4 regions of the Paenibacillus sp. NPDC058367 genome follow, and region 1 is predicted to be linked to each of the others. Evidence: riboswitches for the same ligand, from Rfam matches in the RefSeq annotation. Region 1 holds a riboswitch; each other region holds the start of a gene.

Region 1 (4,890 bases):
ATTGATGCTGCTGCAAATGGACCGTTTATTTTTATCGAATCGGTTATTACATGAAATGAAATTTCATGATGCGAGAGCGCGTGCGATCTTTACGCTGAGAAGACTATACCAAAGATTTGGAGTCGAGGAGCAAGGCAAACAGAGGATTGATCTTCGATTGACCCATCAGCAGTTCGCGGATATGATCGGAACGCTAAGGGAGACGGCTACCCTTGTGCTTAAAGATCTGCAAGAGCAAAAGATTATTGATATTCAACATCAGCAGATCACCGTGTTAGACCCGACGTATTTACTAGAGTATACGGATTTCGATTGAGAAGAGCAGTTCCGGGATCTTTTTCAGAGAATTGATTATTAAAGGGGTTATGAATGTGGCATGTAATCATTGTGTAGTAAGAGAGCTGAATTTTGAAATCAAGGCTCATGGTGAGCTTAATCTAAGGATTTTACCTGAGGTTATTCATCACTTGAGTAGAAGTAATACGATACATAAGGTAGAAGAAAATGTGATTACGATTAAGGAGGCTGGGGTGCGGGATTTTCTAGATTTCTGTAATGACCATATGGAGTCGGAGCAGTTTGAATTCCGTATAGATGACCAAACATGGAGACCTCTATCCGAATTACCCACTGTGCTTGATATGGAGTGGATTGATGAGGTTATAACTAAGGGCTTAGTTACTTGTCACTTCCAACCGATTGTGAACGTACGGGAAGAGATTTTTGCATACGAGCTCCTATCCAGATTTAAAAAAGAAGATGGGTCCCTTATCTATCCTAATGAGATTTTTGCGGCGGCACGGAATCGTGGGCGTTTATATGCTTTAGACCGGTTATGTAGAATGACTGCTGTAAAATATGCTGCACCCTTAAATAAAAAAACGTTTATTAATTTTATCCCAACGTCGATCTACGCGCCAGAGTTCTGCTTAAGATCAACCGTTGAACTGGCCAATCAATTAGGCGTTGATCCCTCTCTTTTTGTCTTTGAAGTTGTTGAGACGGAGAAAGTGGATGATCTCGCTCATTTGAAAGCTATTTTGACATATTACAAGGATCGGGGATTTGAATACGCTTTAGATGATGTTGGCGAGGGCTTCAGCACGATCGAGATGTTATTGGAGCTTAAACCCCATTACATGAAGCTGGATATGAAATATGTTCAGGGTGTGTCCAGCGATCTGAACAAACAGAAAATAGCTAAACAATTTTTAGAAAAAGCTTTAGAAATCCAATCCGTTCCTCTAGCAGAAGGTGTGGAGTTTAGAGAGGACTTTGAATGGCTTAAGCAGAGTGGTTATCAGTTGTTTCAGGGATATTTATTTGGAAAGCCTGATCCTATTCCCAAACAGTGATCCTAATGAGTATAACTCCGTCTAGAGGATGAGATGAATTTCAGGTCAGAGTCTGAGTGCAGCCAACCCCTAGGGTTGTATAATTAAGGTAATTGAGAAGGGGGACGGGATGGATATGAAATGGCATAAGTACATCACGCACTGGGCGGATTCTAGAGGGTTAGGTGGACGAGAAATTGATTATCAATGGCCGTCTCCATCATTTCCGGTGGTAAGTATTCGCAGCAATTTGGGTCGATACTCAGGTCAGGGGTATGGTCACGGAAGCAAGCCACAAGTGAAGACAGCTGTTGGATTAATTGCTATTGGAGATGTAGCTGTAGGCTTGATTTCCATAGGTGCGATAAGCGTAGGGGTTCTATCCGTGGGTGCAATATCACTAGGAATGTGGTTAGCCCTTGGAGCGATAGCCATTAGCTGGCTTGGCTTCGCAGCTGGGGCGATTGCTATTGCAGGAGTGGCTGTAGGCGCGATCGCGATAGCCGAAAAAGCGTTGGGGGCTGTCGCCATAGGTGATACGGCATTTGGGGCGGTAGCCATAGGACGGATTGCTGGGGGAGCAGTAGCTATTGGCCAATGGGCATATGGTCTAATCGCAGTTGGCGAGCATGGCTTCGGGTTAATTCCCATCACGGGCGATGTGTGGAATTGGTTCCGGCGTTTGTTTGGTGCGGGGAGTTAAGTAGACCTCCAGTCCTAAAGTGTCCTCTCTCTTCCGGGATACTCGATAAAGAATATCTATCACGATAGAAAAAGTAATTGCAATTACCTATTCGGATTTCATACCAATTAATCATGCGATCAGATGTAGCGTTATGTTACTCTTTGTAATGTATTCGAAACTTCATAGGCAAACCTATGGAAATGTAGGGACGCAAAGCTATAGGGACTAAGGTTATCATAACTATTGTCAGCCAGCTGCCAAAGAGTGTATTACGCTTTTTGTTAAAGTTTAATAAAAATTAAGTCTTAGTTTTTATGCGACTTTATACGCAATCAAGCTACTCTTTTGGGGTAGTTTTTTTTGTGCCTATTTTTAGGCACGGAAGAGATTCATATTACATCTGGGGGGTAGAAAAGATGAAAAAAATGATTGCGATCGCTACATCAGCAGCCATGTTAGCTAGTTTTTCGAGTGAGGCAGGTTATGCTTTAGCAAGTGATGTAAGCAAGGTAAGTGTAGTGAACACTGTAGTACAAAGCAAGGCTGACCTATTCAGCAATGCGTCAGTTATTCCGTTTGATCTCTACGGCAAGGCTATCCTAAGCGCTTATAATGATGTTTTTAGAATGAATCCTGCGAATATTAAATCCATTACCAATAACGGTGGCAACTACTCAGGTTCACCTATAGCTAAGGCTATGGATGGCGATATGAGTACGCATTGGGAAACGGGCAAACCGAACAGTTCAACGTTCACGAATGAGGTTGTCTTTGTTTTCAATGAGTCCACTGAATTAAATAGAATCGTATACGCTGCAAGACAATCCAGTGCAAAGGGGAAGGGGTTTGCTCAGGAATTTGATATTTATGGCTCAACTACGGATGCAGGCGATTATACGCTAGTATCCTCTGGAGAATATAAAGGCGGAGCAGGTGACGTAGTAGAGATTCAGTTTGCACCCACAGCCTTCAAGAGACTTAAATTTGTCTTCAAAAAAGCTAACCAAGATTGGGCGAGTGCAGCTGAGTTTTCTTTTTACAAAGAAGATACCGTATCCGCTAAAATGAAAAATTTATTTACAGATGATACCTTGAGTCAAGTTAGCACAGCATTTAATACGGTGGAGAAATTAACGGCTTTAGAACAAGAAGTACAGACACATCCACTGTACGTGCAGTTTCAAGCAGATATAGAGAATGCAAAAGTACTTCTGGAGAATCATCAAATAGAGGCAACAGCGGCTAAGGTTTCGAAGCTAAAAGGCTATGGTACAGCATACGAAAATGCCTATAGCGAAGCTTATAGAATGCCCAACTCTAATGTATCAAAAGTAACGGTGAACGGTGGAAGCTATCCAGGTACGAAACCGGAATACATGCTCGATGACCAGCCGAATACACACTGGGAAACGAACAAGAACAATGATGACAGCTTCACGAATGAAGTCGTGTTTGAATTAGCGCAAGCGAAAGTACTAGATAGATTGGCTTTCCTGGCTAGAGATAACCGCAAAGGCTTCCCAGAGGCTTTTGAAATTTATGCATCAGAAACAAGTAAGGGAGAAACCTTCCAGCTCGTATCTAGCGGAACCGCGACTAGTACGAATGATTTTCTGGAGTTTAAATTCGAACCTACGAAGTTTAAAAGATTGAAATTCAAGTTCACAAAAGCCAATATCAACAGACCTTTTGCGGCTGAATTTAGATTTTATACAGAAGATAAAGTAAGCGAAGCTGTAAATGGTATTTTCACAGATGGCACGATGAGTGCGGTTGTTCCTGCTTATAATAGCGCCAACGCAATCAATGAATTAGAAGAAGCGGCAAAAGTACATCCGCTCTATCCAATCCTGAAAGATTCTTTGGATTTAGCTAAGAAGCTAGTGAATGGTGAAGTTCAAACTGAAGGCACCATCATTGAGGCGGAACAACGTGGAGATATGAAAAAGCATGCGCAGGAAAACCTGAGAATTGGTTTCGGTACGAACAACCAGCCTACAGGTCTCGTTGCAATGCCTGGAGATACGATCAACGTTTATGTGGACGCAGCTTCGAGCGATAAACTACCTTCTTTAGTCTTTTCTCAACAAGAGGCGGCTTGGAATGTTTGGGCTAGAGGTGTGCAATTGCGTCCAGGTAAGAATATTATAACCGTTCCTGAATTTGCTACGAATAGTTATTATGCACATGAAGTGACTAAAGGCGGTACAGTGTATATCGTCAATCCATATACAGCAGAGGAACAAGGTAAAGCACCTATGATCCGGTTCGAGGGGCTTACCAAGATCCCTATGATGACCAGGACTACAGATCCTGAACAATTTAAAGCCTTCTTAACCACCTATAAACAAAAATTAGATGAAGATAAGGCAGCGCATCCAAATGTTCAAGATCGCGAGCTCATCGATGTGGTGGAAATGGTCAGCGATCATGTTATTTTCACAGGAACTGCGACAGAAGCTTATAACAAGTTTATTACGCAAGGAAATGACCCGCTGGGTACCGTCACCGGCTATGATACTTGGATGAAGACGATCTTTGACTTCTATGGCTTGGATGGCAGTAGTGTGATTCATGATGCGAAGCTAATTCGTGAGAACATCCGATTGATGCAGCCTTATGGTGCGATGTATGCAGCGGGAGATCATACCGGGATACAAATTGGGACCGTAGGGACGATGTTAGGTGATTTTAACAAAGTCTATCCAGGCTGGGGATTGAATCATGAAATAGGGCATCGCTTGGCGATGGGTGAACGAGAATATGGTGAAGTAACGAATAATATGGTGTCTATGCTGATGTCAGTCTATGCGGACTCGATGGATACTCGTATTCCTTTTGAAAGTGATATTTATAAATATGTAATCGAAG
Region 2 (4,890 bases), on a different contig from region 1:
ATCATCCATTTCGTTATGTCCATGACGACGATAGCCGATGAGATCAATAACGAAATCCTTTTTGAATTGATTGCGATATGCACTAGCTAAACGAACGGCTGATATACAGGCCTCAGGATCATCAGCATTGACATGGATAATTGGAATTTCATATCCTTTGGCGATGTCACTCGCATAATGCGTTGAACGGGAGTCTTCGCTTTCTGTCGTAAAGCCGATCCGGTTATTAACAATGATATGGATCGTCCCGCCATTCTGATAACCTTGAAGTTTGCCAATATTAAGTGTTTCTGCAACAATCCCTTCACCTGGAAAAGCAGCATCGCCATGCATCAGTACCGCCATAGCTTTACTGGTATCAATCTTCGGCAATCCGGCTGTGCTCCGATCTTCTTGAGCAGCACGAGTGAAGCCTTCCACGACAGGATTGACGAATTCCAAGTGACTTGGGTTATTCGCTAGTGTTATTCTTGTGCGTACGGTTTCTCCTTCACGGACAGCGCGATCTGCACCCAGATGGTATTTCACATCACCCGTCCAGCCATAGTTAATGCCTGTAGAGCCTTCGGAAGGGAAAAGCTCCTTGTTCGGAGAATGATGAAACTCTGAAAATATAATGTCATAAGGTTTGCCCAAAATATGTGCAAGAACGTTGAGGCGACCACGATGCGCCATGCCCATCAGAATATGCTCTGCGCCGTCATGCGCAGCAGCGCGTACGATTTCATCCAGCATCGGTACGAGTGCGTCATTGCCTTCCAAGCTGAAACGCTTCTGACCCACAAAGGTTTTGTGAAGGAAGGTTTCAAATTGCTCTACTTGGATCAGGCGGTTTAGCAGCTCTTTACGTTCTGCATTATTTAAAGGCGCTGGTGAGCTTGTGGATTCTGCCTGTCTGTTCAACCATTTCAGTTCTTGTTCTTCATGCACATGCCCGAATTCATAGGCGATTGTCTTGGTGTAAGCCTGACGCATACGCTGAACTGCATCCCATCCGGTATGCACATCATTCGGCGCATTCTCCCAAATGAGCGTGGCAGGTAGTGCGAGCAGATCCTCACGAGTCAGCTCATAGGTTTCGAGTTCAAGATATTTAGCCATGGGATTGTGATCGCGCTCAAGCGGATCAATATCAGCGGCCATATGGCCATATATACGAATATTAGCGATTAGCTTGGAAGCTCTTACTGCCTTTCTAAGCCATTCGGTGTCTCCCGAAATGCGAGGCTGTGGAGCCGGTTCGCTATCCGGTGTTAGGGGTGGGGGACCCGAATTTGTAAAAAGCTCGCGATAATTATTCTCTACGGTGGAAGGATCTTTCACAAACTGTTCATATCTTTCTTGAATGTAGCCTAAATTGGGTCCGTAATACTTACTCCAAATGGATTCGTTATAGGGCTCTTTGGCTGCCATGAATACATCCTCCTTAACGGATGAACTCCATACGTGACATTTTGTGTCAACGCTTACTGGAGCTGTGATGATTGCGGTTTCATTTCTCATCTTATTGTGCTACTTTCCACACGTGTAATCAATTCATTCTTTCGTCCAATACGTTCGCAAAATGGTATGGGTTAGCTTGTTCTAATGAAAAGAACGCTGTTTCTTCTCATTACCCATTCCTAAGGCCCACTAAAATGATTCTAATATCCTTATTTTTAACTAATAGGGAAGGAAGTATCATTATATTGGCTTAATTAATTTTATGAATGGGACGAGTATCGTGTTAATAGGACAAGATATCGCACAAAAGCGCTTCTATTTTTTGTTTTTTAATGGAAAAACTAATCAGAAATCGACACACTTTTCCACTTTAGTATAGTATAATGTTATTGCAGTTAGCGATTTTCATATATTTCAAAGTAGATCCTTTCGTGTAAAGGGTCCAGTAAAAGGTAAACCTGCCGAAAGACAGGGGCACAAAGTCGCGGGTCTAAGGTAGAAATACTATGACAGCCGGATTGCCTGGGGACGTAAAATCTTAGGAGGAGATTTTTTGGACAAGTCCAACCAGGGAAGCAACAGAGAACAGCAGGTCATTGATCTAGACGTTGAGTGGGTACATTTATTATTAGCAGCTAAGAAGGCTGGCATAAAGGCAGATGAAATTCGTCGATTCTTTCATGAGAAGACTGTGCAAGCCGTGCAGTAATACATTTAGTGCGTTATATTTTGAAAAAGGGCCCAGCGATAACTCGCTGGGCCCTTTTTCAAAATATAAGAAAGTATACAAGATAAATAGTCCTTATATTTTACTAGAATATAAAACGCCTTCGCGGTCCATGTTAGGAGGGCGAGGGCGCTTATGTTTAATAGTATGAGTAGAAGAGGATCTTATCAGGTCAGGTGGAATATTAATCCTTCTGATCAAGGCGCCATTTCTGGTAGTCCAGAAACTCCTTGAATTCGCGTTTGCTTATGCCTGAGGCCATAGCTTCCTGCACCAATCGGAACCATTCCGAATCTAAAGGTGACTCCTCAGCATCATTAGGTTCTCCATAGAGCAAAGCGTGGATGGATACCTGAAGCGCATCGGCGATCTTTTCGATAAACTGGATTGAAGGATTGGATTGGATGTTTCTCTCCACATTGCTAAGATACGACTTAGCAACATCCGCTCTGTCCGCAAGCTCAGATAGGGACAATCCCTTTTCTAGGCGGAGATGCTGGATACGTTGGCCCATATTTTGTGACACTATGCTGACGCCCCTCCGTAATTTTTGTTATTAGTATAGCAAATATCATTAAATTCGACAAAGTTTATTGTAAAGAGAAGAGCAGCATCTACTTATCCGCTTTCCGGAATCAGGATCTGCTGCTCTTCGAGTATTATATTAAATTATTCTATTAATCTTAGTAATCTTTTTTAGCACCTTGTTTAGCTACGAAATCCCATGTCAGGGTTATGCTATCGCCTTGGAAAATATTTTGATCTTGGTTATTTTCCACAAATTCAAATTGGACGGAGAAGCTGTCATTGGTGCCGGCTTTAATACCAGATGCTTCGGTGAAGAGTTGATCCCAACCAGTATTTTTTACGAGATCCGGATGTTGAGATTTTAAATCAGCAAGCGTAGTTTGATAGACTACATCTTCAGGAGAAACGACGGTTCCTTTATCGTTATTTCTAAGGAATTTGACCTTAATGAATTGGGCTAAATCCAGGTAGTTGTCACCTTTAGCATCCGTAATTTGAGTGGAAGTGTTCAGAATAATAGATCCGATATCGAGCGAACCATCGTTTTTCAATTTGAAGGATTTGGTTACAGTATCACCTGGTTTTAGGTTTGGAATATTTACGATAACTGAAGGGTCGGAGTTCAAATCGAGTGTACCTGCAGCAAATGTAGCAGTGCTTTGTGCAGTGTCACTAAAGTAAGCGAAGGTTCCTCCACCAATCAATGATAAACCCAGTGCTGCTGATGCTACGCCAAGACCCAATGTTTTTTTGATACCCATAATTAAAATTCCTCCTCGGTTTTTGTGGTTTTTTTTATAAAAGTTATATATTGTAACTTCCGGTTCGTAAGCGGAAGCGGACAATCAACGAATTACTGTATTTCAGTTGGGGGTGGAGAGGCGGGCAGTATAGCAGCATTTTTCTTTTCGAGTGCAGCTACAGCCTTCCATGACGAATACAGAGCATAGAGCAGGAGCATCAAGCCTGGTACGATCATGAGCATGACACTTCCAGCTTTGGAAACTGCGAAATTCATAGCGTAACCTACGTAAGGTACGGTGACCCCGGTATACTCAGCTACAACATTCGTGGAACTGGTAGGGTTCATATCAGGCGCATCATTGTTATCGCCTTTCGTGCGATACATGGCTTCACCAGTAGCGTTGTTCATTGTTGCTTCTACAACACGGTGAGTAATGAGCAGGTTTTCTTCATTTCTAAAGGTGATCACATCGCCTTTTTTGAAGCGATTCATATCTCCTCCGGGTTTTAAAGCGACAATCGATCCGGTTTGAATCCCTGGTTCCATCGAACCTGAGAGTACCGATTTGATCTGGTATCCGAAGAAGGCAGGTTCACCGCCGGAGGCCTTTGATAAAACTACGGCTACCACCAGCAGAATGAATATCACAAGCATGATGCTCGATAATGTATTGTTGATCATTTTTTTAATCCGCATATTATTCGCCACCCTTAACTTGTTGAGGGTCCGAAGGGGCTGGTGTTGCTACCGGTGGGGAAGTGGTTGTATCTTCCGCTTTTGGCGCCTCCTGAGGAACCGCTTGCTGTGGTACATCTTTTGGAATCGTTAGCTCTTCACCAATTTCCGGAACGACCGGGTTAGTGGCTGGGGCTTCAGGCTGTTCTTTATTTATGTTCTCTGGAGCAGCTTCACCTGTCGGTGGAGTCACTTCCGATTTTGCTTTCTCCTCAGCTTCAGCTTTCGCTTTGTCCTCGGCTTCTTGCTTTTCTTTTTTCTCAAGTGCCAAACGTTCTTCTTCTTTCTTCGTTTGTTCCAGCGCCTCTAGTCGGGCTTTCTCAAGTGCTTCCAATTGTTGTTCACGGGTTTGACTGATCAATTGGAGCTGACTCTGAAGATTGCTGATTCCTGAAGTAGCCGATTCTTTAAGACCATTCATTTCAGTATTGAGATTTTCATAAGTGGAGGTAAGTTCGCTAGAGATATTGCCGGCCGGCTGACTAAAAGGAATCAGGAAAGGTAACGGCTGCTGAAACGCCTCGTTGCGTAACTCGGGTTGTCCATATACATCACTGGTCACTACCGAAGCAAATGGAAGCCCGATGTCGTGTATGGAGTTTAGATATTGGATGACTCCCTTTAAGGAAGCATTCAGGGATTCAGAGATTACACCGCTTTGATTCAGGCTGCTTTGCAGCTCTCTGAAGAATTGTTCATCCTTGATTTCTAG
Region 3 (4,890 bases), on a different contig from region 1:
GTAGGAAAGATATATTCAGGAGTTTGACTTGCATAGGCAATAAGATCGATATCAGCGCCAGTGAGACCATTTTTATCCAACACATTACTGGCAGCCTCAAAAGCCATCGTAAGAGAATTTTCTTCCTCATTCTTAATGCTATAGCGCGTATCACGACCTAAAGTGGTCAGTAGACCTCGGATATCAATACCCTTTTCGTCAAAATGCTTAATAAAAAAGTCGTTACCAACTTTATTACTAGGATGATAGATATCAATGTCTTGAATACGAATTCCGGTCATATGAATGAATCCTCCTGAAAAACTCTATAGTTTTTTTAGTTATAAGAAGAATTAAGCTGTAACGGTGGAAATGATCTCGATGTTATCTAGTCCTGCTTTACGACCCAGACGAGCAAGCTGCATTTTAAGAATTGGGTTATTCTCAAGGGTTAGATTTACTTTTACAAATCCATCATTCTTAAACATTACGAAGCAACCTTCCAAAAGAGGTACAACATCAGGTGCAGTTACGTTTAGCTTTCTGCAGTCGATTTGTAATTCATAGTCTGCTGGAGTGATAGGATTAATAGTTTGTTGATAAGCTTGGATAGATTTCAGACCATCTTCTTCAGAAAATGTTCCTTCCAGCTCAATATTGATCACTTTTTTAGTAGTGTCTGTCTTTAAAATAAACTGTCCCACGTTAACATCTCTCCCGATATTTTAATTTACTGAAAATAGTTACTTTATTTCTTCAATCGTTTCGAGAAGAATATTAAAAGCGGTGATGATTCTAGGTGCCCCTATAGCGGGTACTAAGTGTAATAGAATACCTTTGAGTTGTTCTACAGTAACTCCCACACGAAGAGCCATGACATAATGAACACCCAATTGATCAAACTGACCCATCGAAATCAGGGCAGAGATAACTGCGATTTCCTTCCAGTCAGCTTCGATTGTGTTGCGTTGAAAAATATCGCCGTAGGCATTCCCCATAATAAATTCAGCCAAATCGGGGAAATGTTCTTTAATCGGAGCCAGTGCTTTAGCTCCGTAGTCTCCAGAGAGATTCGTGAAGTGGTTCAGACCACTGTTTACATTGTCTTTCATAAGTGACCTCCTAATTTAGGTTCAAAGTACGGTGAGCAGTCGGAGGGACCTCATCACGGTCTGTTAGCAGTTCAATGACGGCAACACGGTTGATGGCAACAGCGTCCTTGATGGCTGTTTCGAACTCCTCCGCTGTCTCACATTTGTAACCCTTAGCGCCTAGTGATTCTGCGAATTTCACAGCATCCATAGGGACTTCGTAGATAGTTCCGTCAATACGTCCTGTAGTTTTTTCCATACCTTTTAGAGCCATATCTAGCTGTTTATTATTCACAACAATGAATATGACAGGAATATCCTTGCAGACAGCAGCGTTAATCTCTGCGCCTAGCATCATAAAGCAGCCATCTCCTGTAATGCAGAAGATCGTTTCTTCTGGAGCAGCAACCTTTGCACCAATCGCCATTCCGATGGAATTACCCATACAAGCAAAGTAAGCATCGAAAACAAAACTGCCCGGTTTCTTAACCTTGTACCATTTCGCAGCATGGAAACCGTGACTTCCATCATCAACAAAGACTGTGCTGTTATAAGGAATCAAATCACTCATCGTACTCAAGACCGATGCAAGTGAAAGGTTTGGTAAAATCGGAGGCTCTTCGGTATAATCGGAATTTGTCGGTGCTTCGCGTTTTGTGATGTTGTTCGTGTCAATATTATTGAGATAGTAAACTAGATTGTCCCGTAGATCTCCAGTCACTGGAATCGTTTTAGAGAACAATATTTTTCCGACAAAAGTCGGATCGCTATCAAACTGAATTAATGTTGCAGGATGATTTTCCCTTTTAAGATTACAAATAGTCATATCACTTAAACGTGACCCGAGAACGATAAATAGATCACTTTGATTCAGCAAGTCATCCCCATGGGTACAACCGCCTACTCCAATTGGACCGTGATAGAGTGGATGATCCCAAGCTATAGCCCCTTTACCACCTGGAGATGTAACTACAGGAATATTAAATGTTTCCGCTAATTGAATTAGCTCACTATGTGCTCCTGAGCGGTTAACGCCTTTACCCGCGATAATTATTGGATTCTTAGAGTTATTTATAGCATCAAGTACACGGTCGATATTAGCATGGCTAACCAGTGATTCGCGTTCAGGGATTACAATATTACATTCCTCTAGCAATTCCGTTTGTACATCAAAGGGAATACAAAGGTGAACTGGACCACGATTACCGCTCAAAGCAATGGATATGGCATGATTAAAGATTGTGTTAAAGTGATCTCCACGTTCAATAAGCTTGCTATATAAGGTGGCAGGTCTAAACATATCAGCTAAATCAGCTAGAAAAGAAGTAGAGTCCTGACATTGGGGAATTCCAAGCTCTTTAATAGATTGATGGCCAGTAATAAATAGGACAGGTAGGTTGTTAGCCTTAGCATGTGCTGCTGCAGTTAATAGGTTTGTTCCACCAGGACCTGAAGTACCAAAAGCTACACCTAGTTTTCCAGTTTTAAGCGCATACCCGGCTGCTTCGAAGCCGGAACTGGACTCATGTCTCCCAGGAATAAATTCAATACCGTAATCTACCATTTTAAGAACAATAGGACAAATGGATTTCCCAATAATACCAAAGGAATGGGTAACTCCTAGGTTCCGTAGTGCTTCCGACATGTAATCTGCGACTGTCTTCAAAAAATACACCTCACAAGTTGATTGTTATTTTAAAATCAAACATTAGAAAACCTGTGCTCTGAATTAGGGCACAGGTTGGTGGCATAAATCGCCATAGAGACTGAACAATTGTTCAGTCGTCTTGGTTTTCTGCAACCTGGCAGTCATGGCCTCTGATTAAAAATGAGGCTGTAGATCCATGGTTTTGCGTCATCCTCTTTCGAAGATTTTGCCAATATTAATTTTAAAATTTATAAGAAGAATTTTCCTTTACAATATATTCCTAGAGTACCTTTGTCAATATATTTTCGCAAATTAACTCGAATTTTGACGAAAGTCTTGTCCAACCTATGAAATAATAGATATAAAAAAACTCCCCCTAAGTCAAAACTTAGGAGGAGTTTTTGGTCTTGTTTATATGATTTGCAAGTGACTTAAAACTTGAAAATATGGATAGTCTTCTGTAGATTAAACACAGCCTGTGTCATTTTCTCAGTTTCTTCAGCGACGGACTGCAGGGCATTAATTTGTTCATTCATAGCGGCGGATACTTCCTCGGTGCCGGCAGCGGTTTGCTGTGTGATTGCAGAGATATTCTCTATTGCACTTGAGATTTTCAAGGCACTTTCCAACATCAGATCACTTTCAGCAGAGAAGGAAGAGATTTGCTCGGTAATATACTGCACACTTTGCACAATTTGAGCAAAGATATGAGCAGATTGAGTGATCATCTCATTCTGTACCTGTACGACTTCTTCGTTGATAGCGATATTGTCAATCGCTTGTTTGATATCAGTTTCGATGCTCCGAACTAAGCCAAAGACTTCCTTCGTTGAAGCCGTTGATTCTTCGGCAAGTTTACGAACCTCCTGTGCGACTACAGCAAATCCTCGACCATGCTCCCCGGCGCGTGCTGCTTCGATGGAGGCATTCAGCGATAAGAGGTTGGTCTGCTCAGCGATCTCTGTGATGGTTTTTGTAATCATCGTAATTCCGCGAGCATTATGAGACAGGGCTTCGATAGTATCAGCTACTTTTTGAGTAGCCTGGATGTTTTTGCGCATGCCTTCAGCTTGAGTATCAACGGACTGCCGTCCTTGTTCAACTAGTTCTAATGTATGTATTGAACGTCTGTTCATTTCTTTCGTTGAGTTCGTATAATTGGATACTTTATTCTCAATATCTTTAATGGATTCTGTCATTTCAGCGATATCCGTAGATATTTCATTTGCACCAAGAGCTAGCTCGTTAGACGAAGAGGCTACCTGTGCCATGACAATTTTCAAATTCTGATTCTTATCTTCGATTCCACGGCTTGCATCCATAACTTGACGAGTGATTTGTGATGCTTCTGTCAAAATCTTCTTGAGCTTGTCAATCATAGTATTAAAGGAACGACTTACGTCCCCCATAGACCCGTTCTCATCGGCTCTACTAGTAAAATCCCCTTTTGAAATACTATGAGATACATTCGCGATGTCATCAAAAGAAGATGTAAGCGTTCTCTCGATAAAGCGGGCCACGGGGAAAGTTAGAGCAGCAAGAACTACGATTAGAACAATACCCAAAATAATGTTGCCTAAGATCATAAAAGTAACTAAAACAGGAATGGCAAATAGTGCGGCAACGAGGTAACATCCGGCAACAATTCTTTGTTTTAACGGAAGTTTATGCATCCAGTTCATTGGTATAATGTCCTCCTTATTAATATTATGTATTGGTGTTATTATATGGGATTTAAAGGTGATTGGTCTATAGTAAGAACTGACATAAATCTTCTTTTCGAAGTAGTTCTTTAGATTTCGTGTCAAAAATCCTCATAAATAGCGGAAATTTTTGCGATAGCAGACTTTACCATCTCTAAAAGTTCTTGCGGTGAAAGTACAATAACCGAGGGACTAAAAGAAAGGATTATCCGGCAGGCCGACTCGATCGTATTAAATTCGGCATCTACGTTCACCCACTCTGCATTGCTTGTTGGCTCTATCAATTGGACAGAGACAAATCTTTCTCGCTGTAATTCTTTTAAGACAGATGTTCTAACCCTTAGCATTACTTGATACTTTGGCAGTGCTGCTTTAAAGGCCGTGGTGGACTCTTCCCAGTACTGTTTTAAATCAAAGTCATCAGGTCTTTTAAACCACTCATGAGTCTCCTCAACGTTAACTAATCTGG
Region 4 (4,890 bases), on a different contig from region 1:
AGAGAATAAATATAGCCATCGGCTACTTTCTTATTACAGAGATCCTCATAAAAATGATTAAGTGCCTCTAATCGGTCCTCCCTGTAATTCACTTCGTTCAGCTTGCTAAGCTCTGTGGATAATAACATTATTCGCACTCCCCCTATCAATCATTAAAAAGAATAGTAATTCTCAAAAATGTAAATTTACACCTAACCTATAATACCTTTTCAATATAATAGTTACAACATGATATTTCATACACTATTAAATTAATTCAGATTATTAATCACATAAATAGCATGTACTAAAATCCTAATAATTGGTAGGTCAATTTTATATTTATTTATTTTTTACATATCTCACTTCCTGTTGGCTACTGTCATGAATGGAGCAAAAAGCGCTGTTCTACTGAACAGCGCTTTTTACTCCATATGAAAACGACCTTATTATTCTAGTTCGGCGGGCTTTACAATGGTTGTACCTTTGTTATTCTTGGAATACTTAGCTTCGATTTTCGTGTTGTATGTATCCTTTTCTCCATCACTTATCAGCACATAACTCAGATCGACTGTCAGTTTTTCCGTCTGCCAGGTCTTAGTATTGACGAATAATTTCCACGTTACGCTTTTGGGTTGAACTGTCTCACCATCCCAGAGGTTCTCCTGGTCATAGAGCTTGATTATTCCCTTAGCTGCTGTCGGATCGGTTACCGTGAATTGCAGGACTGTCTGAGCACCAGCAGTGCTGACTTTCATAGATTTTTTATAACTTTTTACCGAATCAAGCATGGAAACAGGATCGTATTGACCTTTGGAGTAAAAAGAATCCCACTCCATCTTCTCCAGTCCAATCCAATACTGCGCATCAGGATCGATTGGCTCACCGTCATCGTCGTAACCTTCATCTTCAGATTCATCGATCAGTTCACTTCCGTCTACAAGATAGTAAAACTCCTTGTCATTGGCATATAGACTGTACGTTGTTTCTAAAAGACTACTATCAACGGTGCCGGCTGCAGCAAAATTCGGCAGTCGATTAATATCCAGCTTCAGTGTGTTAGTGTTGCTGATACGTACCCCACCGCTCTGAATATCCTGTTTTTTGATCACATCTAAGTGAAAATTCTTTATTGCTTTAGAGGCTGCCGTTACTTTGCTAATCATTTGATCCGCGGTTACTGCTGTTGTGGTAGCGGCAGACACGACTTCAGGATTAGACATCCATCTGATCGTTCCGGACAGCAATAAAGCACCTACTGCCAAACTAGTGCCTATTGTTTTGAAAAAACTGTTCATGTACTTCCCCTTTCGGCCCCTTGCGATAATGTAACGCCGTATAGGTCGAAATAATAAAAGAGCTCAAAATTGACTACATATTCTTAGAGCTATCCTTTATGCTTCATAAGACATCCCTATGGCGGCCTGGCGATCATTTCCTTCTGTAGAAAGGCTTTAGACCCATGGCTTTGTGTCATCATCTTTCGATGATTTTACCTTTAAAGCGGACATTCAATTAGTTTTAATTAGCTTACGGACGCATGTCCCACCGCTAATTTTATCATGGTTATAATTACCTGTAAACGACTTATCTTCCATTTCTATTCACCTGTCGATTTACTCGTATCCTTATGTCAACGTAAAAAAAAAAGCATAAAACAGGACTCCAGTCCGCTTTATGCTTTGCATCTAAAATTATTTTACAGGATCAAAAAGATTAGGATAAACAATATTTAACCAGCGCATCACGCACACCATGCTCATTGTTCGAACCCGTAACAGCATTCGCTGCCGCTTTTACCTCTACAGGAGAATTATCCATCGCCACGCCCATCCCCGCATAGGTAAGCATAGAAATATCATTAAAATAATTACCGATTGAGAGGACTTCTTCTTGCGGAATTCCCAGCTTCACAGCGAGATTTCTTAATGCGTTTCCCTTAGAAGATTCGGGATGCATCAAATCAACGAAAAATTCACCACTCCGCAAAATATTGTACTCAGGAGCCCAAGTACGCCATTCACGTTCAGCTTCGTCAAGGATTTCTGGCTGTGTAAATACAGTAAACTTAACAACCGGTTCACGGAAATCTTCCCATGCGGGCAGCGTCGCTGGCACAATACGGAAGTGCTCATACATATAATTAGCTTCTTTAGTCAGATTCTCTACATTATCAACATACATATCAAAAGCAGTATTCACATCATAATGAATATTGTGCTTACGGCAATAGTCAATATAGGGGTCAAGACCACGTGCATCCATACCATATTGATGCAGCACTTCTCGATCTTCCACTCGTACCGTCGCTGCTCCATTGTGACCAAGCACGTAACCAGTCAGCCCCATTTCCTCCATGAAAGGAATCGAGTTCTGTGGACTGCGTCCCGTACACAATACGATTTGACCGCCAAGACGTGTAACCTCAGCAATAGCTTCCTTATTCTCAGAGCTTAAGTGGTGATCATCATTTAATAGCGTACCGTCCACATCTAGTGCAATCAGTTTGTATCTCATACTCCACCATCCTTGTCTTTCTTTTTCTATATATAATTGAACTTGAGGCTTTTTGTGTTAAGTGTCAGTGGCAACTATGGTGAATGTTTGGACTTCCAGCCGCTGTTGTTTCCAGATTTCTTAATTTATACCGTTTAAAAGCGGATGAAATCCGGAAACAAAGGCGGTCGCTATCGCTCTTACAGTTCCAAAATTCCCCTCCGTCTCTCCCTTCTCTTATCCCAAGTTTCCAAATTCAATATATATATCAATTTATATATCATTTTCTCTACTATCCTTCTGACCCATCTGCGCCTAAGAGTGCCAGTTCCTCTAACGTCAGTTCCCGACAAGCTCCAAGCGGCAGACTTTCATCCAGCTTCAATTCTCCCATAGATACACGTTTCAGAAAAGTGACTTTTTTGCCTACCGCCTGAAACATACGCTTCACCTGATGAAATTTCCCCTCAGTGATGATAAGTGAAATATGGGAAATCACTTTGCTGCCGCGCTCTATTCCAAGAATGGTTAAGTGTGCAGGTAAAGTAACGTAGCCATCTTCCAGCTCCACCCCTGCTGCAAAAGCCGCGACATCATCCGCGTCTACATCGCCCTCGATGGTTGCCTCGTACGTTTTCGGGACATGCTTACGTGGCGACAGCAATTCATGGGCAAGCTTCCCATCATTAGTGATCAGCAGCAGCCCCACAGTATCCTTATCTAGCCTTCCTACAGGAAACGGTTCAAACTGTGCATACTCGTGCTTTAAAAGATCCAAAACCGTCCGATCCCGCTTGTCCTCCGTAGCTGACAGGACACCCGGGGGTTTGTTCATCATAAGATATATGAATTCACGGTAGGTAACAACCTCTCCCCCTACCTCTATTTTATCGGCATAAGGATCCACATGGAACCCACTATCTTTTACCACGGTCCCGTTCACCAATATTAAGCCTTGTTTAGCTTGTTTACGGATATCACTGCGCGACCCCACTCCAATATGGGACAACACTTTATCTAATCGTTGTTTTTTGGCGGGCTTACCTGATTGGCTCATTGCTACATCCACCTCCAGCCTGCGGGATATTCGTTCTTGAGTATGCCATCCTGCCACTTACCCCAGCCTGCGCTGTAGCCATCAATGCAGACCAGAACGTATCCCTTTTGGGCACTTCCTATTCTAATAGAGAGACGTTCTTGAGAAATCGACAACGTCTCTCCTTTAAGATAGGAAATAGCTTCATGATTCGTACTGGAGAGTGAGACACTTCGGCAGCTTTCTTCCGGATGCAAAGCTGTAGCCATTGGATGCCCTGGAATAAATCTTCCGTTACGGATTTGTCCTACATACCATCCCGGACGGATCGTCTTTAATCCATTTAGTCTTTCCTTAGGAAGTGGAGAAATGTACAGATGGTCACCGAACAGAACCGGATATCCTTGCGGTTCCCAACCAAGCTGATCTCGCACAAAATTTCCATACGCAGTCAAAGCTTGCTCGTCACCTGAAACTTGCCGACCACGGTCAGCGCCACCAGTAGGTTTGTGAGAGGGTTTCCCTTCTTTCCCTCGTCTTCCTTCTGATTTATTGGATGATTTAACGTGTGCTGCACTTTTTGGAGTAGTAGTTCTTGCTCTTGCAGATTCGTTTAACTTGACCTCTAAGTGATCACGTTCCTCCATTGAGCGCTTAGTTCCCCCATGTTGCAATACAGCCATGAAATGTCCTTCGCCTTTCACCTTATGCGGCCACAGTCTTGCTGTACCTGAGAGTTCTCCGAAGCCAGGAGCGAATGAGCCTGTACCTCCTACCGTCACCACTGAGAATTGTGGATGTTCAGAAATAAACTCGGCTATAATTTCCTCATTTTCTTCTGTAGCAAAGGTACAGGTGGAATAGACAAGTGTACCTCCCGGTGCCAATGCTGTTGCAGCAGAACGTAAAATATCCCGCTGCATGGAAGCATATTTGGCAGGTGTACCTGAATCCCACTGCTTCACCATGTCTTCATCTTTACGGAACATCCCTTCACCAGAGCAGGGAGCATCAATCAAGATCTTGTCAAAAAAAAGCGGGAATGCAGCCGCGATATGATCTGGACTTTCGTTCAGTACAATACCATTACGAACCCCATACAGCTCCAGATTTTTAGCTAGAGCTTTAGTCCGTTCTGGATGAAGATCATTACTAACCAGCAATCCTTTACCTAACAGCTTGGCTGAAATCTGCGTAGATTTCCCCCCAGGGGCGGCACATAAATCAAGTACACGATCACCTGGTTCAATATTAAGCAATTCCACAGGTGCCATCGCACTCGGCTCTTGAATGTAATATAAACCTGCGTGGTAATGAGGATGTTTACCAGGTCTAGCCCCATTCTCTGTATAAAATCCTGTCGGACACCAAGGAATGGG

What was found. Region 1 has a riboswitch for cyclic di-GMP ahead of ACFWMP_RS21515 (NPCBM/NEW2 domain-containing protein). Riboswitches for the same ligand answer to the same signal wherever they lie in the genome.
Region 2: it holds a riboswitch for cyclic di-GMP, as region 1 does, so the genes downstream of both, ACFWMP_RS24440 (anti-repressor SinI family protein) here and ACFWMP_RS21515 (NPCBM/NEW2 domain-containing protein) in region 1, are expected to answer to the same signal.
Region 3: it holds a riboswitch for cyclic di-GMP, as region 1 does, so the genes downstream of both, ACFWMP_RS17740 (thiamine pyrophosphate-binding protein) here and ACFWMP_RS21515 (NPCBM/NEW2 domain-containing protein) in region 1, are expected to answer to the same signal.
Region 4: it holds a riboswitch for cyclic di-GMP, as region 1 does, so the genes downstream of both, ACFWMP_RS04260 (DUF6612 family protein) here and ACFWMP_RS21515 (NPCBM/NEW2 domain-containing protein) in region 1, are expected to answer to the same signal.

The regions. Positions count from the first base shown of each region.
Region 1 covers NZ_JBHXIZ010000004.1:175,801-180,690, forward strand. The annotation lists gene ACFWMP_RS21500 (Crp/Fnr family transcriptional regulator) at 1-316, shown strand, start outside; gene ACFWMP_RS21505 (EAL domain-containing protein) at 372-1,355, shown strand; gene ACFWMP_RS21510 (hypothetical protein) at 1,471-2,037, shown strand; cyclic di-GMP riboswitch class I at 2,195-2,281, shown strand; gene ACFWMP_RS21515 (NPCBM/NEW2 domain-containing protein) at 2,436-4,890, shown strand, end outside.
Region 2 covers NZ_JBHXIZ010000005.1:257,691-262,580, forward strand. The annotation lists gene ACFWMP_RS24435 (2-oxoglutarate dehydrogenase E1 component) at 1-1,413, opposite strand, end outside; cyclic di-GMP riboswitch class I at 1,885-1,969, shown strand; gene ACFWMP_RS24440 (anti-repressor SinI family protein) at 1,997-2,152, shown strand; gene ACFWMP_RS24445 (helix-turn-helix domain-containing protein) at 2,355-2,684, opposite strand; gene ACFWMP_RS24450 (TasA family protein) at 2,854-3,459, opposite strand; gene sipW (signal peptidase I SipW) at 3,552-4,139, opposite strand; gene ACFWMP_RS24460 (PspC-like choline-binding domain-containing protein) at 4,141-4,890, opposite strand, start outside.
Region 3 covers NZ_JBHXIZ010000003.1:193,933-198,822, reverse strand. The annotation lists gene ACFWMP_RS17755 (3-oxoacyl-[acyl-carrier-protein] synthase III C-terminal domain-containing protein) at 1-281, opposite strand, end outside; gene ACFWMP_RS17750 (hypothetical protein) at 333-683, opposite strand; gene ACFWMP_RS17745 (carboxymuconolactone decarboxylase family protein) at 723-1,091, opposite strand; gene ACFWMP_RS17740 (thiamine pyrophosphate-binding protein) at 1,102-2,745, opposite strand; cyclic di-GMP riboswitch class I at 2,864-2,959, opposite strand; gene ACFWMP_RS17735 (methyl-accepting chemotaxis protein) at 3,150-4,400, opposite strand; gene ACFWMP_RS17730 (helix-turn-helix transcriptional regulator) at 4,523-4,890, opposite strand, start outside.
Region 4 covers NZ_JBHXIZ010000001.1:922,489-927,378, forward strand. The annotation lists gene ACFWMP_RS04255 (serine hydrolase domain-containing protein) at 1-128, opposite strand, end outside; gene ACFWMP_RS04260 (DUF6612 family protein) at 429-1,277, opposite strand; cyclic di-GMP riboswitch class I at 1,395-1,486, opposite strand; gene ACFWMP_RS04265 (Cof-type HAD-IIB family hydrolase) at 1,696-2,496, opposite strand; gene ACFWMP_RS04270 (pseudouridine synthase) at 2,768-3,532, opposite strand; gene ACFWMP_RS04275 (RsmB/NOP family class I SAM-dependent RNA methyltransferase) at 3,535-4,890, opposite strand, start outside.